2 linked regions of the Caldimonas brevitalea genome follow. Each later gene encodes a partner of the first gene's protein in a complex. Links are inferred from orthologs where the notes say so. Each region holds a gene or a part of one and is shown in the gene's direction. Other genes may lie near its edges.

What was found.
Region 2: the proteins of AAW51_RS09905 (region 1) and accD are in contact, whole or in part, in a solved structure (PDB 8UXZ), measured with the Escherichia coli proteins. The link is inferred for Caldimonas brevitalea from one-to-one orthologs.

What each region holds. Positions count from the first base shown.
Region 1 is NZ_CP011371.1:2,267,985-2,271,052, forward strand. What follows is about bases 182-2,934. They hold AAW51_RS09905 (acetyl-CoA carboxylase carboxyltransferase subunit alpha), read left to right. Parts: upstream 182-947; coding sequence 948-1,922; downstream 1,923-2,934. Other genes in these bases: cysS (cysteine--tRNA ligase), read left to right, coding at 182-251; AAW51_RS09900 (DNA-3-methyladenine glycosylase family protein), read left to right, coding at 259-900; tilS (tRNA lysidine(34) synthetase TilS), read left to right, coding at 1,919-2,934. Outside these bases: more of cysS, read left to right, coding at 1-181; more of tilS, read left to right, coding at 2,935-3,068. UniProt on the Escherichia coli protein: Component of the acetyl coenzyme A carboxylase (ACC) complex. First, biotin carboxylase catalyzes the carboxylation of biotin on its carrier protein (BCCP) and then the CO(2) group is transferred by the carboxyltransferase to acetyl-CoA to form malonyl-CoA.
Region 2 is NZ_CP011371.1:1,808,187-1,811,265, forward strand. Bases 316-3,079 are described here. They hold accD (acetyl-CoA carboxylase, carboxyltransferase subunit beta), read left to right. Parts: upstream 316-1,143; coding sequence 1,144-2,016; downstream 2,017-3,079. Other genes in these bases: trpB (tryptophan synthase subunit beta), read left to right, coding at 316-321; trpA (tryptophan synthase subunit alpha), read left to right, coding at 318-1,139; folC (bifunctional tetrahydrofolate synthase/dihydrofolate synthase), read left to right, coding at 2,109-3,079. Also shown: more of trpB, read left to right, coding at 1-315.

The sequences.
Region 1 (3,068 bases):
CGAGTCAGAGCGCCGGCCTGCTGAAGGCACTGGGCGGGGTGCTCGGGCTGCTGCAGAGTGTGCCGCGCGCCTATTTGCAAGGCCGTCACACGGGTCTCGACGACGCGGCCATCCAGGCTCAGATCGACGCCCGCGCGGCAGCCAAGAAGGCGCGCAATTTCACAGAGGCCGATCGCATCCGCCAAGCCTTGGCCGAGCAGGGCATCGTGTTGCAGGACACGCCTCAAGGTACCACCTGGGTCAAGGCCTGAGGCCGCGATGCCGAAGTCGGTGACCCCTGAGTACTGGGACGATGCCTGCAAGCATCTGGCGCGGCGCGATCGCGTCATGCGCAAGCTGATACCGCAGTTCGGCGAGGCGCGCCTGCAAAGCCGCGGCGATGCCTTCACGACGCTGGCCCGGTCCATCGTCGGTCAGCAGATCTCGGTCAAGGCGGCGCAGGCGGTCTGGGACCGTTTCGCCGACTTGATGAGCGGGCCCACCAACCGCATCCCGCCGGCCCAGGTGCTGGAGGTGCCGCCCGAGACGCTGCGCACCGCCGGCCTGTCAGCCCGCAAGGTCGAGTACCTGCGCGACCTCGCATCGCACTTCGCCAGCGGCGCGGTGCACGTGCGGCAGTGGTCGTCGATGGAAGACGAGGCGATCATCGAGGAGCTGGTGGCGATCCGTGGCATCGGCCGTTGGACCGCCGAGATGTTCCTGATCTTCCACCTGATGCGCCCCAATGTCATGCCGCTCGACGACATCGGCCTGCTCAAGGGCATCAGCGTCAACTACTTCAGCGGCGAGCCGGTCTCGCGCGCCGAGGCCCGGGAAGTCGGCGAAGCGTGGGCCCCGTTTCGCTCTGTTGCCACGTGGTACATTTGGCGCAGCCTCGACCCCCTACCGGTGGAATATTGAGAACAAATGCGAGGCGAACGTTCACAAATACGTCGGGATGACTTGGGATGAGCAAAAAACACTTCCTCGAGTTCGAGCAGCCGATCGCCGAACTGGAAACCAAGATCGATGAGCTGCGCTATGTGCAAAGCGAGTCAGCAGTCGACATCTCCGAAGAGATCGACCGGCTCAGCAAGAAGAGCCAGCAGCTCACGAAAGACATCTATTCCAGCCTCACGCCCTGGCAGGTCACGCAGATCGCGCGGCACCCGCAGCGGCCTTACACGCTGGACTACATCGGCGAAATCTTCACCGAGTTCCAGGAACTGCACGGTGACCGGCACTTCGCCGACGACCAATCCATCGTCGGCGGCCTGGCCCGCTTCAACGGCCAGGCGTGCATGGTGCTCGGCCATCAGAAGGGCCGCGACACGAAGGAGCGCGGCCTGCGCAACTTCGGCATGTCGCGCCCCGAGGGCTACCGCAAGGCCTTGCGCCTGATGAAGCTGGCCGAGAAGTACGGGCTGCCGGTGTTCACCTTTGTCGACACCCCTGGCGCCTACCCCGGCATCGGTGCCGAAGAACGCGGCCAGTCCGAGGCGATCGGCCGCAACATCTTCGAGATGGCGCAGCTCGAAGTGCCCATCATCGCCACTGTGATCGGCGAGGGGGGCTCAGGCGGTGCGCTGGCCATCAGCGTGGGCGACCAGGTGCTGATGCTGCAGTATTCGGTGTACTCGGTGATCTCGCCCGAAGGCTGCGCGTCCATCCTCTGGAAGACGGCAGACCGCGCGTCGGACGCTGCCGAAGCGCTCGGCATCACGGCCCATCGCCTGAAGGCCCTGGGCCTGGTCGACAAGATCATCAACGAGCCGGTGGGCGGCGCCCACCGCGACTACAAGCAGATGGCCGCCTACTTGAAGCGCGGCCTCAACGACGCCTTGCGCCAGGTTGCCGACCTGCGGCCGAAGGACTTGCTGCAGCGCCGCTACGAGCGCCTGCAGAGCTACGGCCGCTTCGTCGACACCAAAGAACGCGGATGAACCCTCCGCCGCTGGCGGTTGCTGCGGCCACGGTCGCGGTGGCCTACAGCGGGGGGCGCGACTCCACCGCCTTGCTGCATGCCACGGTGCGGGCGGCCGTGGAACAGCCTGGCGTGCAGGTGATCGCGCTGCACGTTCACCACGGGCTGCAGCCCGCCGCCGATAGCTGGCTCGCGCATTGCGAGCGTCAATGCAAAGCCTGGCAGCGCAAAGGCTGGCCGGTGCGTTTGGTGCACACCCTCCTGTCGTTGCGCCCTGTAAAGGGCGAGAGTGTGGAGGCGGTCGCCCGCACGGCCCGCTACGCAGCGCTGGCGCGCATGGCCAAGGAGCACGGCGCCGACTGTGTGCTGCTGGCACACCACCGCCGCGACCAGGCCGAAACCTTTCTGTTGCAAGCCCTGCGCGGTGCCGGCGTGGCCGGTCTCGCCGGCATGCCGGCTGCCGCCGAGCGGGACGGGTTGCTGTGGTTGCGTCCGTGGCTGGCTCGTCCGCGGGAGGCCATCGAGGCCTATGTGCGGCGGCATCGTTTGCGGTATGTCGACGACGGCAGCAACCAGGACGTCCGCTTTGCGCGCAACCGCTTGCGCCATGACGTCTGGCCGGCACTGAGCGTCGCGTTCCCCATGGCGGAAGCCAGCCTTGCCGACGCCGCGGCGTGGGCCGGTGAGGCGAGTGCCTGCCTGGCGGAACTGGCCGAACAGGACTTGCACGGCCTGCAACAGGCCGGGACGCTCCAGGTGGCCCCCTTGCTGGCCCTCAGCGCCCCGCGCGGCCGCAACGCCTTGCGGGCCTGGGTGCGGCGTGTCGCTGGCGCGCCGCTGTCCGCCGCGCTGCTCGAGCGCCTGTGGCTCGAGCTGCCCTCGACCTCGGCGGGGCAGTGGCCGCTACCCGGCGGCGGTGTGCTGCGGAGCTACCGCGGGGCCTTGCGCTATGAGGCTGATGGTCAACATCGCGCGGTGGTGTCGGCTGTTTCAAAGGATGCGAGCCTGAGCATCAGACGCGCGGGTCGCTATCGGCTGCGCGGGTGGGGCGGCACCTTGGTGGTCCGACGTGTCGCGGTGGGCGGCGTGGCCTTGTCGCTCCCCGCACAGTTGCAGCTGCGCGACCGCAGCGGCGGCGAGCAGTTCCAGAGTGGCCCGCAGCGCC
Region 2 (3,079 bases), 460 kb from region 1 along the record:
CATTCGGTGTCGGCCGGCCTCGACTACCCCGGCGTGGGCCCGGAGCACGCCTACCTGAAGGACATCGGCCGCGCCGAGTATGTCGGCATCACCGACGATGAAGCGCTGCATGCCTTCCACTACCTGTGCCGCACCGAGGGCATCATCCCGGCGCTCGAATCGAGCCACGCAGTGGCATACGCCATGAAGCTGGCCAAGACGATGCGTCCCGATCAGTCCATCCTGGTGTGTTTGTCCGGCCGCGGCGACAAAGACATCGCCACCGTCGCCGGCCTGCTCGAAGCCTCCAAGCGGCAGCAGCTGCCCGGAGGTGTGCAATGACCCGCATCGCCGCCACCTTCGCCGCACTGCAGGCCCAACGGCGCAAGGCGCTGATCCCCTACATCACCGCCGGTGACCCATATCCTGCGACCACCGTCGAGCTGATGCTGGCGCTGGCGGACGCCGGCGCCGACGTGATCGAGCTGGGCGTGCCGTTCTCCGACCCGATGGCCGACGGCCCGGTGATCCAGAAGGCATCCGAGCGAGCGCTGGCCAAAGGCATCGGCATGGCGCAGGTGCTCGACTACGTGCGCGGCTTCCGGGCCAAGAACAACACCACCCCGGTGGTGTTGATGGGCTATGCCAACCCGGTCGAACGTTATGACCAGCGCCGCGGCGCCGACGCCTTCGTGACCGCCGCCAAGGCGGCGGGCGTCGATGGCGTCCTGGTGGTCGACTACCCGCCCGAGGAGTGCGAGGGCTTCGCCGGCAAGCTCAAGTCGCACGGGCTCGACCCGATCTTTCTGCTCGCGCCGACCTCGACCGAGCAGCGCATGAAGGACGTGGGCCGGGTTGCGAGCGGCTACGTCTACTATGTCTCGCTGAAGGGCGTCACCGGTGCCGGCCATCTCGACACCGGCGCGGTGGCCGAGGTGGTGCCGCGCATCCGTGCCCATGTCAGCGTGCCGGTCGGCGTCGGTTTCGGCATCCGCGATGCTGAAACCGCCAAGGCAGTGGGCGCCGTCGCCGACGCCGTCGTGATCGGCTCGCGCCTGGTGCAATTGCTCGAAGAACAGCCGCCCGAGAAAGTGGCGGCAACGGGGGGCCGGTTCATCGCCGAGATCCGTGCTGCCCTCGACACCCTCATCAAGGAGTGACCCCATGAGTTGGCTTGAAAAACTGCTGCCTCCGAAGATCCAGCAGACCGACCCGGCCGAGCGCCGTTCGGTGCCGGAAGGGTTGTGGATCAAATGCCCGTCGTGCGAGACGGTGCTGTACAAGACCGACCTCGAGCAAAACGTGTATGTCTGCCCCAAGTGCAGCCACCACCACCGCATCAACGCGCGGGCCCGGCTCGACAAATTCCTCGATGGGGAAGGGCGCTACGAGATCGGCCAGGAGGTGCTCCCGGTCGACGCGCTCAAGTTCAAGGACAGCAAGAAATACCCGGACCGCCTGAAAGACGCACTCGAGTCGACCGGCGAGACCGACGCGCTGGTCGTGATGGGCGGCGCGGTGCACAGCATTCCGGTGGTGGCGGCCTGCTTCGAGTTCGACTTCATGGGCGGCTCGATGGGCTCGGTGGTGGGCGAGCGCTTCGTGCGCGGCGTCGAGACTGCCTGCGAGCAGAAGACACCCTTCATCTGCTTCACCGCCACCGGCGGCGCCCGGATGCAGGAAGGCCTGCTGAGCCTGATGCAGATGGCCAAGACCAACGCGGCGCTGACCCGTTTGGCGAAGGCCAAACTGCCCTACATCAGCGTGTTGACCGACCCGACCATGGGCGGTGTCTCGGCCAGCTTCGCGTTCATGGGCGACATCGTGATGGCCGAACCCAAGGCGCTGATCGGTTTTGCCGGCCCGCGCGTGATCGAAAACACCGTGCGCGAGAAGCTGCCCGAGGGCTTCCAGCGCTCGGAGTTCCTGCTGCACAAGGGCGCGCTCGACATGATCATCGACCGGCGCGAACTGCGCGTCACGATCGCCCGTGCGCTCGCGATGCTGCAACGCCAGCCCGCCGACGCCGTGGCCTGACGATCTTCCTCCGGGCCGAGGCAGGGGCCGGCGATGCCGGCCCTTGGCATTTCAGGCACCGGGTTATGCGCGCCTCCTTACCATCCTGTCCCATGTCGACCCCCACCCCGTCCCCTCTCCCCACCACGCTGGCCGAGTGGCTCGCGCATTGCGAGCGGCTGCACCCCAGCACGATCGACCTGACACTGGAGCGGGTTCGGGTGGTGGCCGAGCGGCTGGCGCTGCGCTTCGACTGCCCGGTGTTCACGGTGGCCGGCACCAACGGCAAGGGCTCGACCTGCGCGATGCTCGAGGCCATCCTGCAGCAGTCGGGCTACCGAACGGGCGTCTACACCTCGCCGCACCTGGTGCACTTCGAGGAGCGCTGCCGCATCAACACCGAGGTGATCGACGGTGAGGCGCTGCTGCCGCATTTCGAGGCGGTGGAGGCCGCGCGGCAAGGCGAGTCGCTGACCTATTTCGAGTTCACCACGCTGGCGATCCTGCGGCTGCTGTCGCATGCCGGGCTGGACGCGGTGGTGCTCGAAGTTGGCCTGGGCGGGCGGCTCGACGCGGTGAACGTGATCGACACCGACTGCGCGGTGATCACCAGCATCGACCTCGATCACATGGAATATCTCGGCCCCGACCGCGAGTCGATCGGCCGCGAGAAGGCCGGCATCATGCGCCCCGGCACCCCGGTGATCGTCAGCGACCCGGTGCCGCCTGCCAGTGTGGTGGCGCATGCCGAGGCCATCGGTGCCGACCTGTGGCGCTTCGGGCAGGACTTCAACTATGCCGGCCAGCAGGGCGGCGGCGGCAACTGGCAGCAGTGGTCGTGGGCCGGCCGCAGCAAGCGCTACACCGGCCTGGCCTACCCGGCGCTGCGCGGCGCCAACCAGCTGCTCAACGCCTCGGGTGTGTTGGCGGCGTTGGAGGCTTTGCGTGACCGGCTGCCGGTCACGGCGCAAGCGGTCCGCACCGGCCTGGCGCTGGTCGAGCTGCCTGGTCGCTTCCAGATCGTGCCCGGCCAGCCCACCCTGGTGCTCGACGTCGCGCACAACCCGCACGCGGTGGCGACCTT